Regions from separate parts of the Flavobacterium sp. RHBU_3 genome, predicted to be linked through region 2. Evidence: riboswitches for the same ligand, from Rfam matches in the RefSeq annotation. Region 2 holds a riboswitch; the other holds the start of a gene.
What was found. Region 2 has a riboswitch for S-adenosylmethionine ahead of ACLI1A_RS02760 (trans-sulfuration enzyme family protein). Riboswitches for the same ligand answer to the same signal wherever they lie in the genome.
Positions count from the first base shown of each region.

Region 1: another riboswitch for S-adenosylmethionine. It lies ahead of ACLI1A_RS01830 (homocysteine S-methyltransferase family protein); the one in region 2 lies ahead of ACLI1A_RS02760 (trans-sulfuration enzyme family protein).

Region 1 is NZ_JBKJHC010000001.1:393,573-409,655, reverse strand. Features, by position in the region: gene ACLI1A_RS01910 (pyridoxal phosphate-dependent aminotransferase) at 1-152, opposite strand, end outside; gene ACLI1A_RS01905 (prephenate dehydratase) at 149-1,009, opposite strand; gene purU (formyltetrahydrofolate deformylase) at 1,577-2,404, shown strand; gene ACLI1A_RS01895 (hypothetical protein) at 2,405-3,430, opposite strand; gene ACLI1A_RS01890 (FAD-dependent oxidoreductase) at 3,408-5,054, opposite strand; gene ACLI1A_RS01885 (polyamine aminopropyltransferase) at 5,002-6,522, opposite strand; gene ACLI1A_RS01880 (DUF350 domain-containing protein) at 6,515-6,736, opposite strand; gene ACLI1A_RS01875 (hypothetical protein) at 6,757-6,957, opposite strand; gene ACLI1A_RS01870 (DUF4178 domain-containing protein) at 6,961-8,193, opposite strand; gene ACLI1A_RS01865 (S-adenosylmethionine decarboxylase family protein) at 8,197-8,556, opposite strand; gene metK (methionine adenosyltransferase) at 8,694-9,944, opposite strand; gene ACLI1A_RS01855 (OsmC family protein) at 11,010-11,444, shown strand; gene ACLI1A_RS01850 (hypothetical protein) at 11,882-12,406, shown strand; gene ACLI1A_RS01845 (Crp/Fnr family transcriptional regulator) at 12,458-12,982, shown strand; gene ACLI1A_RS01840 (DinB family protein) at 13,024-13,575, shown strand; gene ACLI1A_RS01835 (hypothetical protein) at 13,586-14,119, opposite strand; SAM riboswitch class I at 14,240-14,345, shown strand; gene ACLI1A_RS01830 (homocysteine S-methyltransferase family protein) at 14,445-15,446, shown strand; gene ACLI1A_RS01825 (four helix bundle protein) at 15,474-15,833, shown strand; gene metH (methionine synthase) at 15,830-16,083, shown strand, end outside.
Region 2 is NZ_JBKJHC010000002.1:108,286-124,368, reverse strand. Features, by position in the region: gene ACLI1A_RS02835 (M13 family metallopeptidase) at 1-959, shown strand, start outside; gene ACLI1A_RS02830 (response regulator) at 1,288-1,950, shown strand; gene ACLI1A_RS02825 (NAD(P)H-binding protein) at 2,011-2,802, opposite strand; gene ACLI1A_RS02820 (hypothetical protein) at 2,802-3,152, opposite strand; gene ACLI1A_RS02815 (GNAT family N-acetyltransferase) at 3,160-4,824, opposite strand; gene ACLI1A_RS02810 (hypothetical protein) at 4,902-5,387, opposite strand; gene ACLI1A_RS02805 (hypothetical protein) at 5,395-5,895, opposite strand; gene ACLI1A_RS02800 (DUF2625 domain-containing protein) at 5,897-6,571, opposite strand; gene ACLI1A_RS02795 (hypothetical protein) at 6,657-7,274, opposite strand; gene ACLI1A_RS02790 (class I SAM-dependent methyltransferase) at 7,297-8,004, opposite strand; gene ACLI1A_RS02785 (SIMPL domain-containing protein) at 8,007-8,726, opposite strand; gene ACLI1A_RS02780 (single-stranded DNA-binding protein) at 8,898-9,230, shown strand; gene ACLI1A_RS02775 (3-hydroxyanthranilate 3,4-dioxygenase) at 9,382-9,924, opposite strand; gene ACLI1A_RS02770 (LURP-one-related/scramblase family protein) at 10,128-10,718, opposite strand; gene ACLI1A_RS02765 (homoserine dehydrogenase) at 10,881-12,104, opposite strand; gene ACLI1A_RS02760 (trans-sulfuration enzyme family protein) at 12,158-13,333, opposite strand; SAM riboswitch class I at 13,473-13,577, opposite strand; gene ACLI1A_RS02755 (EamA/RhaT family transporter) at 13,701-14,564, opposite strand; gene ACLI1A_RS02750 (S8 family serine peptidase) at 14,705-16,083, shown strand, end outside.

The DNA.
Region 1 (16,083 bases), on a different contig from region 2:
TCGAGCACCGCGGGGCTGGGTGGCAAATCCGGGCTGCCTATTCCCATATTGATTACCTTTTTACCTTCTGCTATCATTTGGCGCACTTCCCTCAGCTTTCCGCTAAAGTAGTACTCCTTCACCTCATCGAGCCTTTTGGCTGCTGTTATCATAACTTTCCGTTTTTATATTCGCCCAGTACCTTAAACTGGGTAGTCATCAGTTCTAAAATCGTTTTTGCCTTTTGGTAATGCTTGTATTTTTCAAACACCACATCCACAAAAAAGGAATACTTAAAAGGCGTTTCGGCTATCGGCATGCTTTGTATCTTACTCAAGTTCAGCTTGCAATTGTTCATCACATTCAGTACTGTAGCCAGGCTACCGGGTGTATCTTCAAGCGTAAACTTTACCGATGCCTTGTTTATTTGTTCCGGCGGCAGCACGCTGTTTTGGGTCTTTACAATTACAAAGCGCGTTTGGTTATTCTGAATGTTGTGGATACTCCCTGCTAACACCTCTAACCCAAACAACTCGGCTGCTATGGGGCTACCAATAGCTGCTATACCCTTCATTTCTTTTTCGAAGATATAGCGGGCACTTTCGGCAGTATCGGCACTTTCCACCAGTTTTATGTGCGGATACCGACCCAAAAACTCAGTGCATTGCAGCAGTGCCATAGGATGCGAATGTACCTCGGTAATATCGCTTAGTGTCTGCCCCGGTAGCGCCATCAGGTTCATGCTGATGTTCAGGTAATGTTCGCCTATAATGTGCAGGTTGTTGTTGTCTATAAGCGCATAATTCGGGATGATGCTCCCTGCAATAGAGTTTTCCAGGGCCATGATGCCCAGCCCCGACTCCTTAGTTACAAGGCTTTGCACTAGCGCCGGGAACGACATGCACTCGGCAAGCGGAGCGTCGTTGCCAAACCATGCACCGGCTACCTGGTGGTGAAAACTCCCTTTTATCCCCTGTATCGCTATTTTGGTGGCTACGCTCGTGGCGGCTGTTGTTTCTGTTGTATTCATTTTCAGGCAAAAAAAAATCCCGATTTGCATCGGGATTATATATCTGTTGTATTAATTCTGTTGTTACTATACAGCCATATAACCCCTGTCCTCTTTCCAGAAGAAATAAAAATAGGTGTTATAAAAAATTGAGCTGTTCATATTTACTATGTGTATGAGGCTAATTTAGTAATTATTTTAATACACGCAAGTACTTTTTAACTTTTTTAAGGAAAAGTGTTGTTTTTGTTTAACCAAAGATTTCTTTTACCACCCCACCCGCCGCCGCGGGCACCCCTCCGAAGGACTATGGTGTGGACACATCTTTGCGACTTAGCGGCTTTGCGAGGAATTTTCTACCACAAGGTGCACAAAGTTTTTCACAAAGGGCACAAAAGACCTAAATTATGCTTAATACGAACACGAAGGCTTTCCTTTGGAAAGCAAAAAAGTTCACAAAGCGATTTGTGTCCACACCATAGCCCGAAGGTGGGTGGCTGAAAGCCGGGGTGTGCTTCTACCATCCTGAAATAAAATAATTAGTGTAATTCACGTCTTAATATTATATTGCCAAAAACTAAATCCATTATGGTTTTACTGATACAATGTACCGACCGCAAAGGCCTTGTAGCCACCATAGCTAACGTATTGGCCGAATATTCACTGAACATTACCACCCTGCGCGAATTTGTAGACCAGGACAGCAACCAGTTCTTTGCACGCTTTGTATGCGAAGGCAGTGCCGACTATACGGCTATTAAAACCGACCTTACTATAGCCCTGCCCCAGGATGCAAGCATTACCATAAACCCTAACCCTGATAAAAAGGTAGCGGTATTAGTAACTAAAGAATACCATTGCCTTAGCGATATACTGGTACGCAACCACTTTGGCACACTGGGCGCTTCGGTGGAGTGTGTTATAGGCAACCACCCGGATTTGGAGGATTTGTGCAACCGCTTTTCCATACCGTTCCACTTTGTTAGTCATGAAGAGAAGAACAAAGAAACCTTTGAGCAGGAAATTATCAGTACACTAAATAGCTACACATTTGATTATATCATTTTAGCCAAATTCATGCGCATACTGTCGCCCGCTTTTGTAGCAACCTATCCTATGCAGGTCATTAACATACACCATTCTTTTCTCCCTGCGTTTATCGGGGCGCACCCGTATAGAAAAGCGTTTGAGCGCGGTGTAAAACTCATAGGCGCTACCGCACACTTTGTTACCGACAGCCTGGACGAAGGCCCTATCATTGCACAGGAAACCATTTCGGTAAACCACACGTTTACCCCTGCCGATATGGTTAAGGCCGGCAAGGAAATCGAAAAGTCCGTTTTGGCGAAAGCCGTACAACTGATATTGCAGGACAGGGTGTTTGTATACGGTAACAAAACGGTGGTTTTTGAATAACTAACCTTTCTTGCTTTTCCAGATAAAGCCGTCTAAAATGTAATGAGTGAACTGTGGAACAGTAAGCAGCGGCACCAGCAGGAATTGCCAGCTTTGCATTGCGCTACCTAAGCCAACGTTAAAATGACCGTTCCACACGAAGATTTCCCACAGGTATTCTTCTGAAAAGGCAAACAGCAGTAACACCGCCACGTACGGGATAATGCCCCAGTAGCGTTTCAGGTAGCCGTATGCGGTAGGCACAGGCTGCGATGGCTGTTGTATTTCCTTAAGGTAAATAAGCCCCATATAAGGTATACCGTGCGAAATCACGTTGAGCAGTGTAAAAACCAAATCGTTATTATAATACACAATTCCAAAATACCACGAAAGGGCGGTACCGATGATTATGGCATTTTTAGGGATGTTGAAATATTTTTGGCTAAAGCCAATGTAAGCTGTGCGCAGCACATAAAACACAAGTATACTGTAATACACCCAGGTTAACACCTGTAACGCCTGAGGGTTGTGCCACGAGAAAAACTCATTCGGCATAAACCAGGTATATTGGCGTGGCGGACTCATAAACCAGTACAGCATAGGGTAGCCCGTAGCGGCGTAAATAATTAAACTATCGGTATAGCGGTTGAATTTCGTCTTGGGTTCCTTGCGGGCATACAGCCGCATGAAACCGTACTGCTGCCGTATAAAATGGAACACCGCCACATACGCCATAGTTACCCAGAATACCTTACTGCCCAGTAAAAACAGCACCAACCCGATTACAAAGCAAATAACCGGTAATGCCAGTAATAACTTCTTTCGTTCGCGGAAGGCGGCGGGCACAAAATAGGTTTTAAACAGCGTGGCGTAAACGTGCGCCACATCTATAAACACCACAAAAAACAGCCAGGTATAAAACGAGTAATGGTTTTCCAGGCGGGTGAGCAGGGGTTGGCATAACAGTACCACCGCCAGCGTTACAAACGGTGGCGAAAGGATGAACAGGCTGTCGGTCTTAGCCTTATGTATCCACGGTTGAGCCATGCAATAATTGGTTTACAGCGTTTATACCCTGATGGAACGCCTCTTCAAATACCGAAATACCCGAGAGGTCGCTGTGGGCAAAATATATTTTATCATCAATTGGCATTGCTGCCTGTTGTTTTTCATTGGAAGTTACAAAACCCGGCACCGGGCTAATCATACCGTGACCCAAGCGGTGAATTTGAATTTCATCGCAGTATTCTCGCAATCCGGGATGGGCTTTTTCGAGGTCGGTAAACACAAATTCTTTCCAATGCTCTGCATTACGGTTATACAGTTCTTTGCGCGACTTCTTAGTATCAACATCCGAAAAACTATAGTAGTATGTAATTACAATACGGTCGTTAAGTTGGTTTACGGTTTGTTGCTGATCGTAAATATACCCCAACCCTTTGCCTTTATAAATCACATTGTCCCAACACAACGGGTAGGAGCCATCGCTGGGCAAATCACGCAGGGTAAGTGTAGCCAATAGCCAGGGTGCGTAAGTAAATTTTTTAGTAAACGGTTTTCTATTATCAAAAAGGTATTGGTTTACAAACTGCGGTGTAGCCATAATTACCTTACCAGCCTGTATGTATACTGACTGTTTTTTATCGGCATCAAAAGCCAGTATTGTTACGCCATTTCGTTCCGTTTTTACATCGTAAGCAAGATGGTTCAGCAAGACTTTGTCTTTTGTATACTCTTTTAAATATGAAGCCAAATGGGCATTCCCCTCAGGCCAGGTAAGCACGCTGTCTTTGTTATAAGCACCGTTCTTGCGGGCAGCAAAGTAATGTACACCCGCCCAAGCCGAGACCCCAGCAATACCCAAACCATAATCGTCCCGGCAACAATAGTCCACATACTCCTGTAATGAATCGTCTGTAAAACCATTGCTATCCAGCCATTGTTTCATGGTCAGGGTATCGAGTTGTTTTATTTCTGCATCAGTCGAAGCATTACGAATTGGCAAATCAAACCAATACTTACCATCAGCGCCCCTACCCTCACGGAATCGCTTCATTTCAGCAAAAAATTTGGCAAACTGCGTATCCTGCGCCTTTGTATTCCCGTAGCGCGGAATTAGGTCTTCCTGCCAGGTATTGCGGTAATACAAGCGCTCTTGAGGATCGAAACTTAGCTGCTCCTCATCGAACACTGGTAATCCGTTTGTATCAAAACCGGTAATGATTTTTGACTCCTGCAAAAAACGTATCAGTTCTTTATCGTGAGGATTTGGCAATGGCAGGTAATGCGCACCCAGCGGATATTTAGAATATTTGTTTTCACCATTAGAGGAGTTTCCTCCCGTATGGCTTTCCATTTCCATAATGAGGAAATCGGTAATGCCTTTTTGGGTGAGTTGGCGCGCAGCACTTAATCCGGAAATCCCCCCTCCTATAATTAAATAGGGTATACTAATCTTCTCTGTAGGCTTCGGGAAATCCTTAGCCCAGAGCCTGTGTCCCAGCACATGGCGTGTACCCGTAAGGCGTACTATCATAGCAGCTACTTTTTGTCCGCATGCCTTTAATATGGGCACTGCAAGTGCGCCAAGAGCAGCCAGCTTTACAAAGCGCCTACGGTTATAGCCTGCCCCACTCTTCATCGAAATAGCGTACGAGGATTTGGTTATCAAGGCGATTAATTTCTACGTTTGCCGCCCGCATATCTTTAGTAAAACCGTTAAGACTATTGAAGTTATAATCGTAAAAACGCAGCTTTTCATTAGCCCTGCGAACAGGTTTATTAAAGTCGGCTTTGCCATTATTTGCTGCTATAGTGTAGCCCCATTCGCCAAACGATGGTACATATACATGATAAGCATCGGTTTTCGGAACTACCTGCGCCAGTGTTTGGTTAATACACCAAAACGATTTGGGTGCAAAATAAGGTGAGGTAGTTTGTATAACTACCAATGCATCGGGCGTTAAAATATGCTGCAACGCTCTGTAAAAACTTAGCGAATACAATTTGCCCAGACTGTAATTAGACGGGTCAGGAAAATCGACAATCACCACATCGTACTGCTTTTTGCTTACTTTTGCCCAAATGTAGGCATCGCTGTTTATCACGGTAACCTTAGGGTTGTTCAGGGAGTTTTTATTGAAACCCGTAAGTATGGTATTGGTCTTAAAAAGATTGGTCATCCCCTCATCAAGATCGACAAGCGTTATGTTTTTTACTTCAGGGTATTTCAGGATTTCACGCACGGCTAGGCCATCGCCACCACCCATAACCAGTACGTTTTCTACGCTCTTGGCAGCAGCCATAACCGGATGCACCAAGGCTTCGTGGTAGCGGTACTCGTCCATAGAACTAAACTGTAGGTTGTTGTTTAGGTACAGGCGGTAATCACTTTTATTATGCGTAAGCACTATACGCTGGTAGGGTGTGGAATGGGTGTAAATGATATTTTCCCCATAAAGCTTACCCTCCGAATACGACAATATATCTTCGGAGAAAATAAACACGGTTACTAAAATACCAAAACATAAAATGGCACGCGCCTTAAGGAATGCCACGCGCTTTAATTCATTTTTTAAAGCAAAACACAGCACCAGGGCAATACTAATATTGATTAACCCAAAGAACAGCGAAGTGCGGATGATACCCAACTGCGGTACCAAAACCAATGGAAATAATATGGATGCCAGCAGCGCCCCGATATAATCAAATGTAAAAACGTTTGATACCAGATCGCGGAAGCGTACACGGTCTTTAAGGATGTTCATAAGCAGTGGAATTTCCAGACCTACAAGGCAGCCTGTGGTAAATACCAGCAGGTATAACACGAACTGAAAATAATCCACACTCTCAAACAACACAAAAAGCAGCGCCGAACTCAGTCCGCCAATAAGCCCTACCAGTAACTCTATTTCTACAAAGGTATTGAGCAGGTTACGCTTTATAAATTTAGAAAAATACGAGCCTATACCCATAGAAAACAGGTATACCCCAATGATGAATGAAAACTGCTTTACCGAGTCGCCCAGCAGGTAACTGGCCAGGGTACCGGCCACAAGCTCGTATACCAGGCCGCACGTAGCTATGGTAAATACGGCAAGGAGCAGCAGGATTTCAAAACTAAAAAACTTTTTACCCATGAATGGCTCCGCTGATAATGATGGATATGCCTATGATAAATGATGCAAATACTATAGCAAGTGCCACATTGTTATTCTTAGAAATTTCTTTCCAGGTATTTTCGGGTGTAAGCTTTTCAATGATGAAATATGCAATGAAAAGGATAACGATCCCTAAAACAGAAAATATTACAGAAGCAATGATACCCCTGCCAAATGATTCTACTAATTCCATGATAATATTGTTATAGTTGATTATTTATGATAAAAGCCATGCACCCCACCGGTACGCACATAAGAGCCGCGTGTGGTTTGCCCTGCGTATTTTTCGGTAGTTTCGCAATCGCAAATGCGCCCACCACTAAAGGCCGTGAACAAATAGTACGCGTATACCAGCACGGCAACGGACAACACTATGATATTGGCCTTAAAAAAGCCCGAGTTCTTTATTTCCATATTCTATTCATCAAAGGGTGAATAATCGCTGTCTTCCCAGCGCTTGCGTTCGTGGTAACCAGCCCATTTATAAATACCAAAAGCTGCCAATGCCATAAACAGTATAGGGATTATTACATTTCTCTTGCTGGGCGGGTTACGTGTTACACTTATATTTACTACAGTAGTTATCAAATCACTACTATCTTTTTGCGGCGTAAGCACCAGGTGGTAGCGACCCGGAGCCACGCCACACAGATTCATTTCGGCATTACTATCGCCTTCGCTCCAGTTTTCGCCACCTTCATAACCGTGGTAATATTCTATGTCTTTACCTGCATATTCCTCTGCACCTGTAGTCTCATTTACAAGACCCACATCTACGTAAGCCCAACTGTTGTTTACATCGGCATTAAGCTCAATCAGCAAGGTACTGGCTGCCTCGGTTACTTCAAAAGATTGGCTTACATACGGTTTTTGTCCGTATGTGCTAAAAGGCAACCTGTCTATGAGCAGGCTCTCCTGCACCTTATCTCTATAAATAAAAATATGGCTGAAGATGAGCAGCAAAGCCGTTATGGCAAAAATAAGCACCGTGTTTATAAAGTTTACCATGCCGGGCTGTACCACACCTACTCCACCCCTGTCGGGCATCCAGCTTATTTTAAAAGCCTTCTCTACCGTACGCCACGGAATGTGTTTGCCTACAAAAAGGGTTTGCCCCTCTTCATCGCGCTCAAAAGAAAGGATATACGGAGGGTTTATATACTCCGTCATGGTTTGGTAATTGCGGGGCAGGGCATAATCAAAAACGCCTTCGGCATAAGCCAAAGTGGTTTTTTCATTTCCATACAGCTTAAAGATGCTGCCCTGGTAATCTACTTTCTCCGGTAAATCCGAAACATCATACTCCGTTTGTTCTTCTTGCAGAAAAATCCAGTGACCGTTACTCTCACTTAAAAAAGCCCTTTCACCATTTGCCCCGTCAAGGATAAATTCCTTCCAGTAGTAAGTACCCGCTACACGTTTTATAAGCATGCCTGTTACGGTATACTGCACTCCATAAAGCTCTCCCGATTGCCCTACATTAAGGCCAATCTTCCTATCGTAACCATAATCAAAATGCTTTATGATTTCACCGTTAGGGTTCTTTTTATACGAACTGTGTGTACTACAGTTAGGGCATGCAAAATCTACCAGCGTAATTTCCAGCGGTAAAGTTGTTATATGCTTACATTTTATACAGGTAACTTCCATGGCTTAGCGGTGTATTTCGGTATCGTTAATAATAACCCCGCCAAAGTAATCGGTATATGTTTTAGCAACAGTACGCACCTTATCGCTGTTATCGGCCATATAATTACACAGGTACACATCAAGCGTTAGCTGGCTAAATTCGGGCCAGGTATGTATGCAGATGTGCGACTCCATAAGGCATACTGCTGCTGTAAAACTCCCGTTATCGAACACATGGCATGAATAGCCTACTTCCACAAGCCCGTAGGTGCGCAGTATGGTTTGGGTAAGCATCCTGAAGCCTTCAGGGTCGGTAAGCTTATCGGTAGTATCGGTTTTTAGGGTTAGCAGCTTGTGCAGGCCCGCCGAGTATTGATGTTGCATTATTGGTTAGCGGATTTTTTTCAAAGATATTTTTTATCGGCAAAATAACAATGGAACTGTAAAAATATTCACCGCATAAAACCAAAACAGCCCCGTTTTCACGGAGCTGTCTATATAAACTAAGATAAATATTCAAATTAAAGCGCAAAGGCCTCTTTAACTTTCTCTACGTGGTCAAGCTTTTCCCATGTAAACAGTTCTACTTCTACCGTTTTGGCTTCACCTCCCGGTGCTGTAAAGGTTTTAGTAACCACCTCTGGCTTGCGGCCCATGTGTCCGTAAGCAGCAGTTTCGCTGTAAATAGGGTTACGCAGCTTAAGGCGTTGTTCTATAAAATAAGGGCGCATATCAAAAATAGCTTCTACTTTTTTGGCAATTTCGCCATCAGTAAGGCTTACGTTTGATGTACCATAAGTATTTACATAAATATTTGTAGGCTTAGCCACACCAATAGCGTAAGAAACCTGCACCAGTATTTCGCTGGCTACACCGGCAGCCACAAGGTTTTTAGCTATATGGCGGGTAGCATAAGCAGCACTACGGTCTACCTTGCTTGGGTCTTTACCGCTAAATGCACCTCCACCGTGGGCACCTTTACCACCGTAGGTATCTACAATAATCTTACGGCCTGTAAGACCTGTATCGCCGTGAGGGCCACCAATTACAAACTTACCCGTAGGGTTTATATGGTAGGTAATAGCATCATTAAACAAGTAAGCGTACTGAGGGTTTTTCTCTATAATCCTTGGAATAAGGATGTTTAGGATATCCTCCTTGATTTTGGCAAGCATTGTAGGCTCGTCGGCAAAATCATCGTGCTGCGTAGACACTACAATAGCATCTATGCGCACCGGTTTATTGTTATCATCATACTCCAGCGTTACCTGACTCTTAGCATCAGGACGCAGGTACGTAATCTGGTCGTTTTCGCGCCTAAGGGCAGCCAGTTCCTGTAGTAGCTTGTGGCTCAGGTTTAGTGCCAGTGGCATATAGTCTTCGGTTTCGTTTGTAGCATAGCCAAACATCATACCCTGGTCGCCTGCACCCTGCTCCTCTTTAGTAGCACGGTCTACGCCCTGGTTAATATCCTGGCTTTGTTCATGTATGGCACTAAGCACCCCACACGAGTTAGCCTCAAACATATATTCGCTTTTTGTATAGCCAATTTTCTTGATTACATCGCGTGCTATCTGCTGCACGTCAAGGTAGGTTTTGCTTTTTACCTCACCTGCCAGGATAACCTGACCGGTAGTTACAAGCGTTTCGCAGGCTACTTTAGATTCCGGGTCAAAAGCTAAAAAGTTATCAATCAGTGCGTCCGAAATCTGGTCAGCTACTTTGTCAGGATGCCCTTCGCTCACTGACTCTGACGTAAATAAATATGCCATAGTATCGTCTACAATTTGAGGGAAAGGTATGCTGCCTGCAACGGCTAAAGGAAGGAGTTATGTCCTGCTTTAGCATTTTTTTGTGAGGTTGCAATCAGTACAAATCTTTCCTCTGAATTATTCGGCTGCAAAGGTATAAAGGTTAAACGAATAAAAAAAACATAAGGTTAATTTTTAGTTACGAAAATTTTTATTACTCTACTTAAATACTATAGTATTTAAAACACTTGTAATGAACCTTATAAATGTTAAATTTTGAAATTTAGCTTTGCAGATTAAAAAATAGTCCCGAAGTTTGCCTTACAAGAAAACGAAAAAAGAAGATGAAATTTACAATGTCCTATAGCTGCTGTATTATGATGTGGAACGGTTCCGCGGAAAGCACTATTGTATAATTTTAAAGTTCGTCATTTAAATATACACAAAGCCTTCCGCAACCGGAAGGCTTTTTTGTTGCCGTAATAGCAGCAATAGTAAAAATTTAACTAACTCAAATTAAACTACCCTGCTCCCCTTAGCTACTAAGGGGAGGCCTACAGGGGATATTAATTTGTTTTCAACAAAAATAACTTAACACAAACTAAATTAAAACAAAAATGTTAAAGTTTGAAAAATAATTTTGTAAATCAAAAAATAGTTTAGATATTTGACAATATAAAAATCACAGAGGTAAAAAAGTTTATGAAACACACCATTTGCAATATTTCGGTTCAGGCGATGTGGAAACAATCCGCAGCCGGGGGCTTTTTGTATACGGTTTAAGTTTTATAACCATAAATAATACAAAGCCCCTGTACAATAAATACAGGGGCTTTTTTGTTAAGAATAAATAAGATATAATTTATAAAAGAGATATGAACACCACAGTCAAACATATTAATTGCATGCAGCTCATTTGTTCCCCATCGTGGCAGATGCAGGCGAAATATATGCAGTTACCAGATTGGCCGTCGGTATAAACTTAGTTTATAATTCAGGTGCAAAGGCTCTTTTGGTAACATATTTCCGAAAGAGCCTTTTGTTTTTAACAGTAAATCCGGTTATCCATTTTTAAATACACGCCTTATGAAAACTCAATCTGTAAACGTACTGGGCTACACCGGCCAAAACAGCCAGTTTGTAGTAAAAACATCTAATACCGACCTGCGTATAAGCCAAAGTGCTACGCAGTATGTACAGCAAACCCCAAACCCGTATGAATATATACTGGCGGGCTTTGCAGGCTGCATCAATGCACTGGGCCAGGCAGTAGCTAAGGAACTGGGTATAGTACTAAAGTCGTTACAGGTAGAGATTACAGGCAGCATGAGCGCCTTGCCCTCAGAGCGCCCAGGCTTCGACAAAATAGAGATAACCCTTAGGCCGGCGGCTGCGGCACCCCTGGCCACCCTGCAACAGTGGATGGACGAAGTACAGTTCCGCAGCCCGGTTTATGATACCCTGGTAAGCAATACCCCCGTAAGCCTTAACCTGTTTAAGGAATACACAGCGGTGAATTAACGATATATAAACTGCGGTTCTTCTTCCATGTCGACCGGAACGCAGTGGAGCGGAGACATCTCAAAAGAGAAGAAAATGATTGAGATTAGAGATTCCTCGACTACGCTGCGCTACACTCGGAATGGAAGAAAACCGAAGTTGTAAAAAATAAAACCTACAAGGCCTTAGAAACCTTGCAGGATTAAGACTCATAAGTTTGTTTTAAGTTGTTTTTTGTTTGTTTGTTTGAGACCTGCCTTTGGGTCGGCACCAAAGGCAGTTTCTCTCTTTTTCACAGCTTAAACACTCGTCTTTGCGGCTTAGCGCCTTTGCGAGGGATTTTACCACAAGGAGCACTAAGGCTTTTCACAGGGTTCACAAAGCAATGATGATTACCCAAAATACTTATTAAAGAACACAAAGACTTTCCTTCGGAAAGAAAAAATACACAATATATTATGCCAAATACAATAAACATATTGCTCTTCGGTATCGGAAACGCCGGAAGCGCCCTCATCAATAAAGTACTAAACGGACGCGAGGATATTACCACACCCGCGCCCGACATCCGTTTTCCGGTGATTACTAACAGCAGTGTGGCCTTTTTTGAGAAAGACGCCGACGGCTATGCATGGGAAGCCAACTTTATACGTTTTGCCATTCCGTTTAAGATAGACGATGTGGTAGAGTATGTACTGGAGCACGACCTGCATAACGTAATTTTTGTAGATGCCACGCCAAGTGCCGACCTGCCTGCCGAGTACCCTACGCTGGTACGCACGGGCTTCAGCATTGTATCGATTAACGAAACGGTGCAGTACCTGCCTGAGAATTTCGAAAAGGGCATTAAGTTCCTTACCGAAACCCGCGGGCTGGGCTACCGTTTTATACCATCGGTACCCGGCGATGCCACTGCCGCAGGCAATGCGCTGTATGATGCCGTACTGCAAGTAGCCGGAAAAACAAAGGAAGCAGCCGCATAGGCTGCTTTTTTATGCCGATTTTGTACATTTGGTTTACAACTTACAACCAATATGAACGAAATCATTGCCCTTGCCGAAACCACCATTACCCTTAACCGCAATGGTTATTTAAAGGAAGGCGGCAGCATTGACACCAATGTATACTATATAGAAAGCGGCAGTATAAAGGTTTTTGTACTGGATGAGGGTGAAGAACAAATCATCCGTTTTGGGTACAAAAACAACCTTGTGGTGTCGCTTGACTCGTTTTTAACAGGGAAACCATCGGCATTTTACATACAGGCCATAAAAAAAACCGTTGTAAAAGTTGTTACCAAAGCACAAATGGACAACTTCCTGCAACAAGATGCTAACCGTAACTGGTGGATAAGCGTACTGGAAAACCTGGTTGTACAGCAAATGGAGCGCGAGGTAGACATCCTTACAACATCGCCACTAGAGCGTTACCGCAGGGTAATGGGGCGCAGCCCGCAGTTATTCCAGGAGATACCGCACCGCTATATAGCCAGCTACCTGCGTATGACCCCCGAAACCCTATCGCGACTGAAAAGTGTTGATTTCAATCAAGGAAAATAACAACCGGCTTACCGACATTTGCCCTGTAAAATAATAGCACTATGCAATCAGCACTATTACTTAAAGAACTTATAGCCCAAACAAAAAAGGCTATACTAACTGCGCAGGCATTCCAAACAGCAGACCTCAACACACTTGTCCAAAGACCGGCACCCGGCGCGTGGAACGCATTAGAATGCCTGGAACACCTGAACCTGTACGGTGATTTTTACCTACCGGAAATTGACAAGAGGATAAAAAAAGCTGCGCAGCAAACCGAACCGGTATTTAAACCCGGGCTGCTAGGCGATTACTTTGCCAAAAGCATGCTGCCAAAGGGAAAGCTGAAAAAAATGAAGACGTTTAAAGATAAAAACCCCATAAGCACTAACCTTGACACAGCAGTTATAGAGCGGTTTATACTGCAACAGCAGGAGCTTATCCGCCTTATGGAGCTGGCACAAAAAGTAAGCCTTAACAGGGTAAAAATAAAAACATCCATTTCCAGCCTTATACAGTTAAAGCTGGGCGATGTTTTCCGGTTCATCATCAATCATAACATCAGGCACCTGCAACAGGCCGAACAGGCACTTGCAGGAGCAAAAGCAGCTTAGGGTTGGTTTTTTACTTTTCACAAGGATATTGCACTTCATCTTCTGCCCTTAATCTTTCAAAAATCACTTCATATTTATCAAGATGTCCTTTTTTATGAAGGATTATTTTATTGTACCAATATTGATATATCTTATCAATTTCAGGTTGCGATATTGAATCACCACCTTCAGTAAGCCATTGCCAGGTTAATCCATTATACACATAATGCCAACCTACAGGTTCTTTACACTTATAAATATAAACTGTACCTAAGCCTCCTTTTTTCGGTTCATAAATACGAGTAAGTATAACATGGATTGCTGCGGATTTTTCAGGGCTTTTAATTGCCGTAAGCAATTCTGCTGCTACTGGCTTTCCCAATTTGACCAACTCATTTGAAACAGAATCTGTTTCCTTAAGTACTAAAGCATAGTTACAGGTTATGGGCAGGGATTCCCAACTTAATTTATCTATTAAAACCGTTGCTTGCGTTTTTTTTGGTTCCTGTGCGTTTACATTAAATGCAATAATGAATAAAATCAGAAAGGAATATAATAGTTTCATATGGTTGTGGTTTGAATCGTAAATTTAATAAAAATCACCTCCTAATTAGTCCCATAACAATTATTTGCTTTCTACAAATCTATATATTACTTTTGCAGTGTTCTTTAACACAATTGCAACATGTTATCACGAAAGGTGGAGGGATTAGACCCTGCGAAGCCTTAGCAACCCTTTCCCTGTAAAGAAGGTGCTACATTCTACCAAGTAAAACGCGGATAGATAACAGAAACGGAATTTCTTCCTCCCTTCTACCCCACCTGATGACATAATTTTAGAAACAAATTTTAAGTGCTTTGAGCAACTTGAAACTTTAAACCTGAAACTAATGTTACCGATACACAACGCGCTTGCTAAACGCATTTTGATACTTGATGGAGCCATGGGAACCATGCTGCAGCGCCATAATTTTACCGAAGAAGACTTTCGCGGCGAACGCTTTAAGGATTTTCCGCACCCGCTTAAGGGCAATAACGACCTGCTGAGCCTTACCCAACCCGAAGCCATTAAAGATGTGCACCGCCAGTACTTTGCTGCCGGAGCCGATATTGTGGAAACCAATACCTTTAGTGGCACTACCATAGGCATGGCCGATTACCACATGGAAGACCTTGTGTACGAGCTAAACTATGAGTCGGCGCGCCTAGCGAGGGAAGTAGCTGACGAATTTACCGCTGCCAACCCCGACAAACCTCGCTTTGTAGCGGGCTCTATAGGCCCTACTAACCGTACCGCCAGCATGAGCCCCGATGTGAACGACCCAGGCTACCGCGCCGTAACCTTCGACGACCTTCGTATTGCTTATAAAGAGCAGGTTAATGCACTGATTGATGGTGGTTCTGACATTCTATTGGTAGAAACCATATTCGATACACTAAACGCCAAGGCAGCGCTTTTTGCCATAGAGGAAGTGAAGGACGAACGTAACCTCGATATTCCTATTATGGTGAGCGGTACAATTACCGATGCCAGTGGGCGTACGCTAAGCGGGCAAACGGTAGAGGCTTTCCTGATTTCCATTTCGCATATACCGTTATTAAGCGTAGGCTTTAACTGTGCCCTGGGCGCAGACCAGCTAAAACCCTACCTGCGCAGGTTGGCGCACAACACGCAATTTAGTGTTTCGGCACACCCAAATGCAGGATTACCAAACGCCTTTGGCCAGTACGACCAAACACCCGAAGAAATGCAGGCACTCATTAGGGAATACCTTGATGACAACCTGATTAATATAATTGGCGGTTGTTGTGGGACGACTCCCGAACACATAAAATTGATAGCAGATGTTGCTGCTGAATATGAGCCTAGAAGGTTGTTGGTTGTTGGTTGATAGTTGTTGGACAGAACGAGAACTTATATGGTATATACTAACTTAGATGTTTGGGTTGAAGCAAGAAAATTGACCAATGTCCTTTACACAATAACAAAACAATTTCCGAAGGAAGAAATATACGGACTAACAAACCAAATGAGGAGGTGTGCCGTATCGGTGCCTTCAAATATAGCTGAAGGATGTGGCAGGCAAACCACCAAAGAAACAATACATTTCCTCCATATTGCCAGAGGATCTTTATTTGAACTTGAAACACAATGTTATTTGGCTTTAGACCAAAAATATTTAAATGAAAAAGAATTTGAAGAGCTTGTTGGATTAATTCAATCATGCAAAAGGCTTTTAAACGGTTTTATTAATTATTACAAGAAGATGCAGGCATGAGTGAAGTTACCAATAACCAACAACCAACAACCAACAACCGTTATTTACGCTTGTCCGGTTTAGAACCACTTATAGTGACCCCACAAAGTAACTTTATAAACGTGGGCGAACGTACTAACGTAACCGGTTCGCGCAAGTTCCTGCGTTTAATCAAAGAAGAAAAATACGAGGAAGCACTCGATATTGCTCGTGCGCAGGTTGAAGGCGGCGCGCAGATTATCGACGTGAATATGGACGAGGGAATGCTGGA
Region 2 (16,083 bases):
TGTACGTAGCTAAAAAATTCCCGCCGGAAGCAAAAGCTAAAGCCGAAGCCATGATTAAAAACGTAATGCTGGCTTTTGAAAACCGCATTAACCGCCTGCCATGGATGGCAAAATCTACAAAGGAAAATGCTGTACAAAAACTGCGTAACCTTACGGTAAAAATAGGCTACCCGGATAAGTGGAAAGACTACTCCGCACTAACCATTGCGGCACCGGAAAAAGGCGGTACTTATTTCTCTAACTCGGTTAACATTGCAAAATGGAGCTGGAAAGAAGATGTAGCCAAACTGAAAAAACCGGTAGATAAAACCGAATGGGGTATGGCACCACAAATTGTGAATGCTTACTTTAACCCATCATATAACGAAATTGTGTTCCCAGCAGCTATACTACAGCCACCTTTCTATGACTACCGTGCTGATGAGGCTGTTAACTACGGTGGTATAGGCGCTGTAATAGGCCACGAAATTTCGCATGGATTTGACGACAGTGGCGCACGCTATGATGCTAACGGTAACCTCGTAGACTGGTGGAGCGAAGAAGACCTGAAACAATTTACAGGCCTGGGAGGCGACCTTGCCGGACAATACAGTGCACTGCAACCGCTACCGGGTATTTATGTAAACGGTAAGTTTACCCTTGGCGAAAACATAGGCGACCTTGGTGGTGTAAACGCTGCTTACGACGGCCTTCAACTGTACCTTAAAGAACACGGAAATCCGGGACTTATAGACGGATTTACACCGGAGCAACGCTTCTTTATTTCATGGGCTACGATATGGCGTACAAAAATGCGCGATGAAGCCCTGAAGAACCAGGTAAAAACAGACCCACACTCGCCGGGTATGTACCGCGCTTACGTGCCGCTGCAAAACGTAGATGCCTTCTACCAGGCATTCGACATTAAACCGGGACAAAAACTATACGTAGAACCTGAGAAAAGGGTGAAAATATGGTAATTTAAAAAGGCCGCTCGTTTAACTGAGCGGCCTTTTTTTAATGCGTTCGGCAAGCACTTTCTTCATTTTGTTATAAATGATTCCAGCTTCATTATAAGCAGCTTCAATTTCAGTATTTTAAGATTTTATTAACCATTAACCCAAAAGCAAATCCATAAATTTAACAACATCAACAGCCATAGGCTTGCAAATTTTAACAGCCTGATAACAAATCATAAGAAAATGGTTACATTATTTATTAGTAATAACGATTTAATTGCGGATTTTCCGCAACTCACGTATTTGTATAAGCCGTAAATTTGCATTGCCAATAAATAAACCGCCCCAATTGAGCAACATATTACACGTCATTGCAGTAGACGACCATACGGTGGTTTTAGAAGGATACCACTACATGTTTCAAAACCTTGATCACAAAAATGATCATCTTAAATTTGTTAAGGCCCGCAATTGCGAAATGGCCTATAACACCGTAATGGCGCATAGAAATGAACCCTTCCATCTGGCGCTGCTTGATTACAGTATCCCGCAATACGAAGACCAAAAACTGTCATCTGGAGCCGATGTGGCCATGCTGATACGCAAAACCATGCCCAGATGTAAAATAATCCTTATGACCATGCATAAGGAAATAGATATTATAGCCAATATACTGGAAACCGTAAAACCCGAAGGCTTTATAAACAAAAGCGATTGTAGCACCGAAGAACTTCAGCACGCGTTTAAAGAAGTGCTGGATGGTAATATTTTTTACAGCAAAGCCATATCTAACTACCTGAAAAGAAAAGAAAAAGGCATAGTGCTGGAAGATATAGACGTGCGTATTATACTATTGCTGGCCAAGGGTATAAAAAACAAAAACCTGAGCAACTATATACCGCTTAGTGACAGCGCTATAGAAAAACGTAAGTACCGTATAAAACGCTTACTGGATATAGAGGGAAACGACGAAGACCTTATACACGAAGCCCGCTCGCAGGGGTTCATTTAATAATATTTAGCTCACAACCTCCAATGTATTTTTAGCCTGACAATATTGTTCAGGCTTTTTTTATTTTTCAAACGAAAAGCCTAACAAGTCCATCAATTTATCTTGTCCTTTTACAAACTTGCCTTTTAATGAACCCTCTACAAAATTTGGTAACGGCAAACCTAATTCAGCTGCTTTTTCGGTATAATACTCTTTACGGTTCTTTGTTTCAGGATGAACCGCAGTAAACACTTCACCCCAACAGTTTTTATCAATAACCGCGGTAAGAATGGCAAGGCATTCCTCTCGATTAATTAAGTTTACCGGCCCTTCAGGATTTTCCAGGTTCTGCCTACCTGCCAGGTGATATACCGGGTGGCGCTCCCCGCCTGTTAGTCCGCCCAGGCGTACTATAGTGGTTTTAAAATCGGTACACAACGCCAAAACCTGCTCCGCGGCCAGTACCTGCTTGCCGCTTTCTGTTTCCGGAATGGGTACAGTAGTTTCATCTACCTGTGGTAGCGCCTCACTTTCGCCGTAAACCGATATAGAGCTTGTAAAAAGCACTTTCTTTATTCCTACCGAAACAATATACGGCAAAAGGTTATTAAGCTTCTCAGGGTAAGAAATACCCGTTTCGGCACGCAGTTTCGGCGGAATGGCTATAACCAGTACATCGCTGCCTTGCAAAAAGGCTGTAATGGTACCTTCATCGGGGTTGTTTAGGTCAATACAATACGGCTGAACACCTGCTGCCTGTAGTGTAGCCAGCTTTTCGGGTGTAGTTACCGAACCTTTAACCGTATGGTTTTTTACTAATGTTTCTGCCAAAGGAAACCCCAACCAGCCACATCCTAATATAGAAATTTGCATTAAAACTCTCTTTTTACCAGTATATAAAAATCATTATCAAGCGGCATATACCCCTGTTCGTACACAAAGAAATAAGTATTACCGGTTTTGGTCTGCAAGATATTGGTAAAAAAATTAAAGTCAAAACCCCGCTCGTCCAGCCTGCTGCGGGTAGTTTTGGTTTTACCGTCAACATTCAGCTCACACAGTATACGGTAATTGCGGCGCAACTTATTGTTTACGTTGCGCATATAGTTATTGCTATCCTTGTTAATCTTGTTGTTCCAGGCATTCCGGCAGGCATCGCTGCAAAACTTTTTGTCTTCGCGGCCTATTATCTTATCGCCGCATTCCGGGCAGGTTTTTTCCATACTTGGTTTACTTATTTGGTGTTTTACGCGATGGTTTTGTGGTTTTCGGGGCTGTGGTTTTTACCTGCTTTTCGTCGGCCGGTTTGGTGTCAGCTTCTTTTTCCGCCTTAACCTCATCCGAAAGTTTTTGCGATGCAGCCGTTTTCTTCAGTTTGTACAGGTCGTGCCTGCGGTCTTTTAAGATACGCACACTACCAAACTCGTGCAACTCCTTAAGTAAATCCAGGTCGCAGTCTACAATAATGGTCATTTCGGTATTGGGGGTAGCTTCGGCTTTTATGCCGTTACTGGGGAAACTAAAGTCAGACGGTGTAAACACCGCCGTTTGCGCATACTGTATGTCCATATTGTTAACCCCCGGCAGGTTACCCACACAGCCTGCTATGGCCACGTAGCACTCGTTTTCTATGGCGCGTGCCTGGGCACAGTGGCGCACACGGGTATAGCCGTTTTGGGTATCGGTAAGGAATGGCACAAACAGTATCTCCATACCTTCGTCGGCCAGCAGGCGACTCAGTTCCGGGAACTCCACATCGTAGCAAATAATAATGCCTATTTTGCCACAATCGGTATCAAAGGTTTTTATTTCGTAACCGCCTTTCATACCCCAGTAGTTCACCTCGTTAGGGGTAATGTGTATTTTGGTGTACATTTCGCTGGTACCGTCGCGCTTGCACAGGAAGCCCACGTTGTACAGCACGCCGTCTTCCACCAGCGGCATACTTCCGGTAATAATATTTATGTTGTAAGAAATGGCCATTTCCTGGAAGCGCTTACGTATCGGTTCGGCGTAGCGGGCTATTTCGCGTATGGCATCGGCTTCGCTAAGGTGGTTAAAGTCGGCCATAAGCGGCGCCACGAACAATTCCGGGAACAAGGCAAAGTCACTACCATACCCCGAAACCGCATCGATAAAAAACTCGGCCTGCTCAAAAAGCGCCTCTACATTTGCCAGCGGACGCATTTGCCACTGTACCAATCCCAGCCTCACCACGCTCTTACGAGCATTGATAAGCTTAGGTTCTTTTTCATAGTAAATATTGTTCCACTCCATAAGCACAGCGTAATCCTGACTGTCTTTATCGCCCTCCAGGTAATTGCGCATTATCTTAATCACGTGGAAATCGTTGCTTAACTGAAACGCCAGCACCGGATCGAATATCTCCTTTTGGCGTACTTTATCAATGTATTCTTTAGGGGTAATTTCGTCGGCGTGCTCGTTAAAATGCGGCATACGCCCCGCAAAAATGATGCTCTTTAGGTTCAGCTGCTCGCACAGTTCTTTACGGGCATCGTACAGGCGGCGGCCCAGGCGCAGGCCACGGTAGGCCGGGTCTATAAACACGTCGATTCCATACAGCACCTCGCCCTCATAGTCGTGCGTATCAAAACTATAGTTGCCCGTAATTTTTTCGTACGTATGGTTAGCGGTGGCCTTTTTCAGGTCGACAATAAGGCTTAAGGCACTGCCCACTACTTTACCGTCTACCAGTACCACCAGCTGTCCTTCGGGGAATATTTTTAAAAGGCGTTTTATATCGCTCAGGCCCCAGTAGGGTTCTTCCATATCCATTTCGCTGCCTGTATAGGCGTGCTGCATGGAAAGGCGGAGCTCTTTATAGTCTTCTATACGGAGGTTTCGTAATTCTACTTTGCTAATTTCTGCTTGCATAGGGGTTTCTTCTTTGACCTAAAGATACAAAAACCTTTCCGCTTGTAAACGTTTGTTGGTGGTTAAGAGGGTGTTAATTATTGCTTGGGGCACACAAGTTCCATCATTTTTTTGTTGAAAATATCCATAAACAGTTGCATTTCAACAGTTGCACATTTACATCCATCACAAAGAACAACTAAAGTAAACGTCCTATTGCAGCGAAATGCTTCGGAAATACGATTTTCGGGTCCCGAAGAATAGCCCCACGAACACAAAATAATCAGGTTGTTTTCGGCATAGAATGTTGTTGCCAAACTTTCAGCAGCAGCTTTAGCCCACACCTTATCATTTTCGGAAAATCGGTCAGCATTATCAAATAACTCCAAAAGAGACACAATGGAATTAACCGGATAGTTTTTCCACTTTTCGGGAGCGTTTTCCACTACCAATTTCTTAGGCACATGATGCACAATTTTACTAAAATCAGCAAGATACGGTTTTGCAACAGTGTCTACTTCAAACTCCTGAGAGAATACAGATACTGATAACAACAAACTGAAAACAAGTAAAATTGACTTCATAATCAGGTTAATTGCAAAAGGTTAGTTTGTTTGCATATATAGTAATCATATTTGTTTTCCAGTCAAAAGAGAACTCCTTTATCTGCTTTTGTACACCGTTACAGGTAAGCAGTATATAATCTTTATCTAAAAGCGCTTTGTGTTCATACCCCAGGAGATTTGCATAATGGTACACCGGATAATAATCGTTCTTTTGCTCGGCTGATAGTAACTCGTATTGCCTTAAGTCAATACTTTTTCTTCCGGGTAGTTCTATAATTCCCAAATTAATCTTGTATAAATCCTTAGGAATATTTACAATCTTAAACTTAATATTGTATACTTCAAATATAAGCTCTCTAACGGAGTTATCAGTTGGTAAATTGACTGAAAAATTACCGTCAAAATCTACATTGCCAAATGGGTCGATAACCGGCACACCAAATCCATCGGTGTAAAACTGCCCGCTGATTTGGGCAGTAGTCAGATATGAAAGGCCGCAGAATATTAATGTAAATAGAAACTTCATATTATTTCAACCCAAGTTGTTCCCTAAAGTGTATTGTAAGACCGTAATGTTCCTCAACCGGAACAGCTTTACGTGAAGATTTATTAATCTCTTTTCCTTCTTTGGTCCATAGATACGGGTAAAAACTAAACATTTTATCTCCACCAAGTGTCTGGATATCTTTTTCCCAGCCCGTCCAACGCAGGTTTTCATAAAAAGCATTTAAATCGCCACTGAAACAGAAAATAATAAAATCAGTATACGATGAATCCAGCGGTTCATACTCTAATGAATCGGGTGCCAGATAATATATTTTACCGATATCTGAGCCTAATCCACCACCGTTTAGCAGGAAAAAACCACCTACAGCATCGTCTGCCACTAACCAAAACGGGGCTGCCTGCCCGTAAGTCGTGATTGATTTACCCAGATTCCAGCCGGGCAACGACCGGTTTAAGCGGGTACTTCCCGAACCCAAAATCCTAATCCATCCGCCGTCGATAAGAACACCACCAGTTTCGTAGATAATTGCACCCATAGGCGAACGTGTAGTAACCTGTATGTTAAATAGTGCTTCTGTAGCTTTGGCCTTGTCAACAGGTAAAACTTCGACCTTGTTTTTAGCTTCTTTTATCCATTCTGAAATGAGTACCCAGCCCGGGTCCTCTTTATTTATCAGGTCATTTACTGGACGCATATTGTTTTGTGAAAAAGAAATCATAGAAACAAAAAACATTAAAAATACGTACCTCATTTTAAGCGTTGATTCTAATAGTACTCTGTTATTTCAAATTATAAAAACAATTACTTCCTATAGCACCCCCACCATACTCCAGCGCTAACCTGCTGTTTACATAAATATGGGTACAGCCATCGTTGTATTGAGTTTTTAAACTATCGTTCATTGGCTTATCAAAAACTATAAAGCTATACATACCCATACCACAGCGCTTAAAGTTAATTTCGGTGGGTTTTCCACTGGCAATACCTATACAATCGGCAGCATCAAGTTTTTCCTTTAACTTTATTAATGTCTCCCTGTTCCAGCCCAAAGGTTGAATTAAACTATCCATGTGTTCCGTATCGGTATCAATATTCCACTCGGCAACTCCATCTTCATAGCCATTATCTGTAAGGTTTGAAAATCCGAACCTGTTTAGCGTATTGTCATCGTCAAATTCGATGTATACAGATTTATCTTTTTTAACTATGGATTTAAAATACCTTTTCAGTTCATAGATTTCGGTTTTTTTACTCTCAAAATGTTCTTTCAGTTCCGTTACGCTATAATCTGTATCAAACATTCCGGCTATTGCCAAAAAAGAAACAACGAAGTACCCTATATAGATAACCATTCCAAGGCAGCCTAACCCCGCCAGCCATTTTAAAATATTCTTCATCAGCTGTTTTATATGGATTTTGTTACTTCACTCCCCCAAAAGCCCCGAAGCACATATTCTTGTGCAGGATCTCGGTTTTGGTAAAGCCTACGCGTTTCATTAAATCGAGTTGGTACGTCATGCTGCGGGGTGAGTCTTCCATGGCTATGTAGTCCAGAACATGCTTGCGGTAGTCTGCACCGTTTACTCCCTCCAGGTAATCGCCGTAGCGCTCCCAGGTATAGCCGGTTATAGCATCGGTTTCCTGAATAATCAGGTCGCTAATCATCAGGCAGCCGCCGGGTTTCAGCAGGTTGTACAGCTTGGTAAAGGTGGTTTCCCAGTCGGCATCATCGCGAAGGTGGTGCAGTACCGCCCCTGCCAGTATAATATCATAGCTTCCTTCTTCCAGTCCCGCTTCCCTGATATCGGCACACACGGTGGCTACACTGCCCGTAGTGTTTGGGCTAACGCGTTCTAATGCCCTCGTAAGCATGGGTTGGCTCAAATCGAGCAGGGTGCAGTTCAGGCCTGGCAGCTTGCCCAACATCATCAGGGTATAGTTGCCCGCACCGCAGCCTACATCAAGTAAATTTATGGCATTGGGTACAATGCGTTTAGCCGATTCGGTTATCAGCTCCAGCGATATTTTGGCATCGATGGTGCTTATCTGCCCGGTATCGAGGTTGCTGAAACGTTCCACATCGTTATCAAAACGCTCGCGTATTTGTGCTACGGTAGATTTTTGCATAGTTATTTGCTTATTTCGTAGATGATGGTAACCTCTTCTTCCACTTCCTTTTCTGTCAATTCCGTGTTTCCTAAAACTGTGCCGTCCATATAGCGCGGCGACCTCGACACATATTCATAAGATTTACTACCCCTATAATAACGTTCGTTGTTGCCCGATTTAGAGATACTCTTCACTCCTGAAATATTTACGCCCAAAGCCTTGGCCATGTTATCGGCATTGGCACGGGCATCAGCTATGGCTTTTTCTAAAAGTTTTACCGATGTGGCTTTCTGTAATTCCTCAGACAGTCCTGTGGTATAGTTTACCGACACGTCCTGGTACTTGCCCGACTGTAATTCAGTATACACCATATCAAGCAGTTTGTTATCCAGCTGCATTTCTATGGTAAGCGATGCAGATGCCGTATACGATTTCTTTTCCGGGGCAGAACTGTTGTAGCGGTCGTTACTGCTTACAGAATATTCGGCAATTTTTATGGCTTTATCCGGCACACCCGATTTTACAAGGTATTGTTTCAGGGCAGTGGTTTCGGTATTCAGGGCTTTTAGAGCCTCCGCTTCTACATCGTTGCGCTTGCGTACATCAACTTTAAGGGTTACCACATCGGGTTTTACCTTAACTTTTGCCTTACCCTCGGCTACAAGTTCGCTACCGGTTTTAGGCGTTTGCGCAAAGGCAGCACAGGTAACAAATAGTAATAAGAAGAAGTGTTTTTTCATGGGTGATAATTGGTTTTTATTATTCATACAAACGTTTACAAATGGCTACAACCGATAATAAGCGGTTAACTACCGATTGTGGGTTGGCGGTTGGCGCAACTTTGCAATGTGATTGAAAGATACACAGATAACCAATACATATAACGTTAACTTTTTAATTTCTTATACGCCATGAATACATTAAAAAACAGGGTACAGCTAATAGGCAATGCGGGTAACGCACCGGAGATAAAAACCTTTACCGACGGTAAAAAGCTGGCACGCCTTACCGTAGCTACTAACGAAAGCTTTTATAACGACAAGGGCGAAAAGGTAACCGATACACAGTGGCACAATGTTACCGCCTGGGGGAAAACCGCAGAGATTGTAGAAAAATACGTGACCAAAGGCAAGGAGCTTGCCCTGGAAGGAAAGCTTACCTACCGCAGCTACGACGCCCAGAACGGTGAAAAGAAATACATTACTGAAATAGTTATCAGTGAAATTATTTTATTCGGGAGATAGCAAAACCAACCGCGCTTAACAACCCAACCAATTTTTAATGCCTTGTTGCCCAACAGTACCAACCAAATGTAAAAAAGCACGGGCTGCACACAAACCGTTATGGGTAATGATGCAGTCCGTGCCGGGTGACAATGGACAAAAAAAGTTATTGTTATTCCTCTTTGGCTACATAGCGCTCATCAGTAGGGAGTACGTGCCCGCAACTTTTGCAGGTACGCAGCGCTTCCGAATTGTAAAAGTGCTTGTAGTGCGGCAGGAAGTCTTTTTCTATGTTGTGCAGCTCAAAGTATACTTCGTGCAGTTTGTGGTTGCAGTTGTCGCAAAACCAAAGCAGCCCGTCGGTAAAGCCGCGGCCTGCCCTTACACGCTCTATTACCAGGCCTATAGAGCCTTCACTGCGTACAGGGCTATGGGGTACTTTGGCCGGATGCAGATACATATCCCCGGCGTGCAGTTCCATTTCCCTGCGTTCGCCTTCATCCTGAACAATTACCTTTATACTGCCCTCCAGCTGGTAAAACAGCTCTTCGGTTTCATTATAGTGGTAGTCTTTACGGGCGTTTGGGCCGGCTACTACCATAACTATATAATCATCAGAAAGCGGGTATATATTTTTGTTGCCTACCGGTGGTTTTAGCAGGTGGCGGTTATCATCAATCCATTTATTCAGGTTAAAAGGCGGTGTTAGTGCCATAGTATTTTCAATTTGGAATTATAAATTATCAGTTACGAATCTAAGCAGTGAAACAAGCACTGTAAACTCCTCATAAAATTACGGCTTTCTGCCGCACCACCGCTGATTTTTATCAGTTTTTTGGCGGTATGCCAAACTTCTTTAAACAACAAAAGCGACCTTTTTCGGGTCGCTTTATTGCTTTTTGTATGGTATACTACTTATTACTTGCTTTCTTTCAGTACCATATCTATGGTTACTGCGGCAGAAATAATAGCTATACGTGTTCTTTTGTCTTCCAGAGCGCCACTAATGTGTACGTGGTATTTATCAGCCGTAGTGAACAGCTCTTTAAGCGCACCTGCCCACTTTTTGTTTACCACACCTATCGGTTGGTTTTTAGCATCGGTGATTTTAAAGTCCCACGCTACAAAGTCGCCTTTAATATACCCCAGCGAAATACCGGCCATATCCATAATATTAAAAGCAGGTTTTAGCAGGGTAAACTTTTGCTTAATCTGTCCTACAGGCGTTCCGGTTGCATCGGCAATTACGATTTTAGACATAAAGAATGTCCATCCACGAGAAATAGTAGCCTGAAGCTGTCCTTGTTCGTCACGGATTTCCAGCAGGAACGGTAGCATTTTTTTGTTTAGCAAAAGCCTTAGCGCTTTTTGTCCGCCGGTAAGTTTCTGGTTAATGTTACCCAGTTGTTTGCCTTCGCCATCGTATAAACGGTAGGCGTTTTCAAATTTGAACATGTTTACTTTTTCATCAATAAAGTACGTGTTCCCGTCAAAGAAGGTTGATTCCATAATAGGTGGTTGGTTAAAAAATTGAACTTTTTAAAAAATTAGCAGCGCTAATATAACTAAAAGAACAACATAAACGGTTTTTTGTTAAAAAAAAGAAGCCTCCCCAGTGGTGTAGGGAGGCTTCCGGTAATTGGAAAATAGTTGAAAGAAAATCCTTGTTTGTTACGCAGGTACTGCAACCTGCGCTGTGGAGGCGCTCTTTGTTTCCTTTACTACATTAATAAGTATAAAAGAAACATCGGTGCCGTATTGTTGTTGTAGTTGTTTCAGGTTATTTAGTGTAATATCTCCTGTAATGTAGCCTTCGCTGTTGTTCAGGTAGGCTTCCTCTACGGTATTAAATTTCAGTTTCAGGGCTTCAGCGTCGTCCTTTTGGTGGCGCAGCAGCACCTTAAGCTCGGCATCGTTGCTCAGGCTAAGGTTTTCCTGACGTAGTATTTTCTTGTATTCATAACGGTAATCGTAGCTTAGTGCCGAAATATCAGACAGCACCGCCGATGCCGTAGGATACGCCCCTGCCCCACGCCCCACAAAGAAGTGCGTATCGGCAAAGTAGGTTTTGGTAAGTACGCCGTTAAACACGTCGTCTACGTTATACAACCTGTCTTCAGGAGTTACAAACTTAGGGGTTACAAACGCCGAAATGGTATTGTCTGCACCTTTAAAAGCCTGTGCTACCAGCTTAATTTTTAGGCCTTTTTCTTTAGCGTATTTCAGCTCCAGCTCACCTATGTTGTCTATACCCAGGTTAAATATCTCATCCGGGGTGGCTATGTAACCAAACGAGTGCGCAAGCAGTATCTGTAGTTTGTATTTGGCATCAAAACCGCCGGTATCCAGTATTGGGTTGCTTTCGGCAAAGCCAAGATCCTGTGCCTGTTTCAGCGCGTCGGCATAGCTAAGGTTTTCCGAAAAAGTCTTGGTAAGTATATAGTTTGTACTACCGTTTACAATACCCTCAATAGAATCCAGCAGGTCGTTATCATAATACTCCTCCAGGTTTCGGATTATTGGCATACTGGCACATGCAGCTGCTTCATACAGCAGCGGCACATTGTACTCGCGTTGCAGTTGCAGCAGTTCGGCAAAGTGTTCGGCCACCATCTTTTTGTTGGCACTTACCACAGCCTTTCCTTTTTTTAGTGCAGCCGTTACAATTTCGTATGCAGCATCGGCATCGTCTATAAGCTCTACCACAACATTAATGCTGTCGTCGTTAAGGATGTCGTTTTTATCGTACGTAAAATTTTCCGGGCCTATTTCACGCTGCTTGTTCTTGTCTTTTACGCAAATGTTCTTGATTGTTGCCTGAAGGCCCGGAGTTTTTTGCAGTACTTCATATAAGCCATGCCCTACTACACCAAACCCAAATAAGCCTATATTCAATTGTTTTCTAGCCATTTTTCCCTATCCTGAGGTGATTTTATTTTTTCTTTTTATTAAACGGTCGCTGTAGCATTTTCCTGAACGCTTACTGCTACTGCAAAAGCCTGTTTCAGGTCTTCAATAAGATCGTCTGCATCTTCAAGGCCTACGCTAAGGCGTATAAGGCTATCTGTAACACCTGCCTGGTAACGCTTTTCTGCCGGGATAGACTTGTGGGTCATTTCACACGGTAAACACAGTAGGCTCTTCACACCACCAAGGCTCTCGGCAAGCTTAAACAGCTTAGTGCTGCTTACTATTTTGCTGGCAAGTTCTTTGTCGTCTATAACCAGATCAAACGTTACAACACCGCCAAAGTACTTTTGTTGTTTTTTAGCAATTTCGTGGTTGTGGTGCGTGGCAAGGCCTGGGTAGTATACGTTTTTAACCAGTTTTTCTTCAAGAAGGTATTCGGCCACTTTCTGTGCATTTTCGGCATGTGCCTTAATACGCAGGCTAAGGGTTTCTATACCGCGGATTACTAACCAGCTGTCAAACGGCCCAAGGATAGCACCCGAAGCATTTTGTATGAATTTTATCTTATCGCCAAGTTCCTGTGTAGCGGTTACTACAAGGCCGGCAATAAGGTCGCTGTGGCCCGAAAGGTATTTTGTAGCGCTATGTACCACGATGTCGGCACCAAGGTTAAGTGGTTTTTGTGCTATTGGCGAAGCAAAAGTGTTGTCTACGCAAAGTAGTATGTTGTTTGCTTTGGCAATTTTACCAATAGCCTCAATATCAGAAATTTTTAGTGTAGGGTTTGTAGGCGACTCTATCCAGATAAGTTTGGTTTTGTCGGTTACGGCATCGGCTACGTTTTGTGCGTTTGTAGTATCTACGTACTTAATGCTGATGCCAAATTTTTGGTACACATGTGTAAACAACCTGAAAGCACCACCGTAAATATCGTCTACTGCAATAACCTCATCACCGGCGCTAAGCAGTTTTATAACAGCATCAATGGCTGCAAGGCCGCTGGCAAAAGCATAACCGTTAGTACCGTTTTCAAGTTGGGCAATAGTATCTTCAAGTACCTTACGGGTAGGGTTGTTGCTGCGGGCATAGTCAAAACCTTTGTGTACGCCTGGTGCATCCTGCACAAATGTTGAAGTTTGGTAAATAGGCACCGAAATACTTCCGGTTAATGGATCGATAGGCAGGTTGTTCAGGATTGCAGTTTGTTCTTTCATCTTTTCGAATTAATTTTTGTTAAACATTTACGTTTCTCAAAAACTATTCAAAGCCAGGTATCGAAAAGGCATAAAATAAAAAAAGCCTTCCCGACAAGTCAGAAAGGCATATATGTGTAATTATATAATTGCTGTTTCTTACTTATCTTTCCCTACCAAAGGCAGGGTTGAATGTGGCACCTTATTTTTCAACAGGTTGCCAAGACGTCATCGGGTCAATTCCCTCGGTCTTTCTGGATAAGAATAATTTTGAAGAACTTGCAGCAAAGGTAAGGGAGGAGTTTTTTATTTTCCAAACATTTTTTGAAAAAAATTTTCAACCTCTTTTGAATTTAATCCACAAAACACTAATTAACAAACATTTACACTATTTAAAAATTTGCGACAATGTAATGAAAATTATTGCCAACAGTGCCAGCACTATTCCGATATAATTTTTAAATGTAAGTTTTTCCTTAAACAAAAATACCCCGGTAAGACTACCCAAAACAATAACCCCCATGTTCATGGAAGCAAAAACCGTAGAAGGATTTTCGGCAAAAGCCTTATGCGCTTTTAGGTAAAAAAGGATATTCCCAAAGTTAAAAATGCCTATAAGTAACCCGTAGGCAAAGTTAATGGGTTCTATTTTTTTGCGCTGAAAAACCGCTTCGTATACCGTAACGGCAAAAGTTACCACCAATGCCCCCGCAAATATTATAAACAACGATGTGGTATACCCCGGTTTTTGCAGCAGCGCCACCTGTTTAAACAAGGTGTCTACAATACCGAAACCCAGTAACACTACCGCCGGATACAGCCAGTCGCGCCCCGATTTTCCGGCTTCGCCTTTCTTGCTAAGTATCAGCAGCAGTGCAGGAAAACCTACTGCAAGCCCCAGTATTTTCCAGCCGTTAAATGCCTCCCGAAATATAAGCCATGCGGCCAGTATGGGTATAAACAACGACAGCCTTTGGGCAGCATCGGTTTTTACAATGCCCACATGTTTTACAGAAGCAGCCAGGAACAGGAATATAGACGGTAGCAGCACCATAAGCGCACCGTACAGCGCCCAGTGATCCTGAAGGTAAGCAACATTGGTTTCGGGTTCAAAGAAAAGGTAGCACAGTAGCAGTGCCACTACATAATTGCACAATATCAGCTGGGTACTGCGGCGTGCATTTTTGCCTGCAATTTTAAAAATAACCCCTACCGATACGCTGCATAGTATGCTCAGCATTAAGTACAGCATCTCTAAAAAGTTTTAAACGCGCTAAAATAGGCTTTTAAAATTTGATGGCGTTATAAATCGTATATTTGAAAGCCTAATCACAAAAGTACGGTATAGTGTTACGTTTGTAGCTTGTGGTTTAAGGAATTAAAGATTGCCTTATGAAAAGACTTTGCATACTGTTGTTTATACTTTTTGTTTCGCCTGTATTTGCCCAGCAGGATGCCTGGGTATATTTTACAGACAAACCGGATACCGACTATTACCTGGCAAATCCGCTGGAAATGCTGTCGCAAAAAGCGCTGGACAGGCGTACTAACCAAGGTATAGCCTTAGACGAAAAAGACGTACCCATACACCCTGAATACATAGACGGCGTTACTACCGCAACGGGCATTACCGTTATGGCAAAAAGCAAATGGCTAAATGCCATGCACGTTCGTGGTACTATAGAAGATATTACCGCCCTTACCTCACTTTCGTATGTGGCATCTGTAGATTTTGCCGACGACACCCTGAACGGAAAACCTGCCAAGGCAAAAACAAAACCCACTAACAAACAGTTGGAAACTCAAACCGAGTACAACTACGGTACAGGGGCTACGCAGATACAGATGCTGAACGGGCACCTGCTGCACCAGGCGAATTTTACCGGTACGGGCATGACTATTGCCGTGCTCGATGCGGGTTTCCCTAATACTGACAGTTCTCCGGTAATGCAGCATTTGTACGACAACAACCTGGTACTGGGCGGGCACAATTTTGTAGAAAACTCAGACAACGTATATACAGGAGGCTCACACGGCACTATGGTACTGAGCACTATGGGCGGATATGCAGACAACCAGCTTGTGGGTACCGCGCCCGATGCGTTTTACTATCTTTTTGTAACCGAAAGCATGACGTATGAAAACCCCGTGGAAGAATCGTTTTGGGTGGAAGCCGCCGAAGAAGCCGACAGCCTGGGTGTCGATGTTATAAATACTTCCCTTGGATATTTTACCTACGAAAATGCTGCTTACAGCTATACTTACGACGAAATGGACGGACAAACAGCCTTTATTTCGCGAGGCGCAGATATTGCCTTTAGCCGTGGTATGTTTATAGTCGTTTCGGCGGGTAACAGTGGCTTTGGGGCAAACCCGCACATAGGCGTTCCTGCCGATGCGGTAAACGTGCTTACCGTAGGTGCTGTAGACAGTAGTGAGCAGTATGCGTACTTCAGTTCGATAGGGCCAAGCGCCGACAACCGCATAAAACCCGATGTTATGGCTATGGGCCTGGGCAGTGCTTATGCTGCTACCGATGGTAATATCTACACGGGTAACGGCACTTCGTTTTCCAGCCCCATAACAGCCGGGCTTGTGGCTTGTTTGTGGCAGGCATTGCCCGACCTGACCAATGCCGAATTGCTGCAACTTATAAAACAATCAGCCGACCGGTATACCACGCCGAATGCCTATTATGGCTACGGCATCCCTGATTTTTGGGCGGCATACCAAAGTACACTCGACACTCCAAAGGCCGATAAAAATGGCAT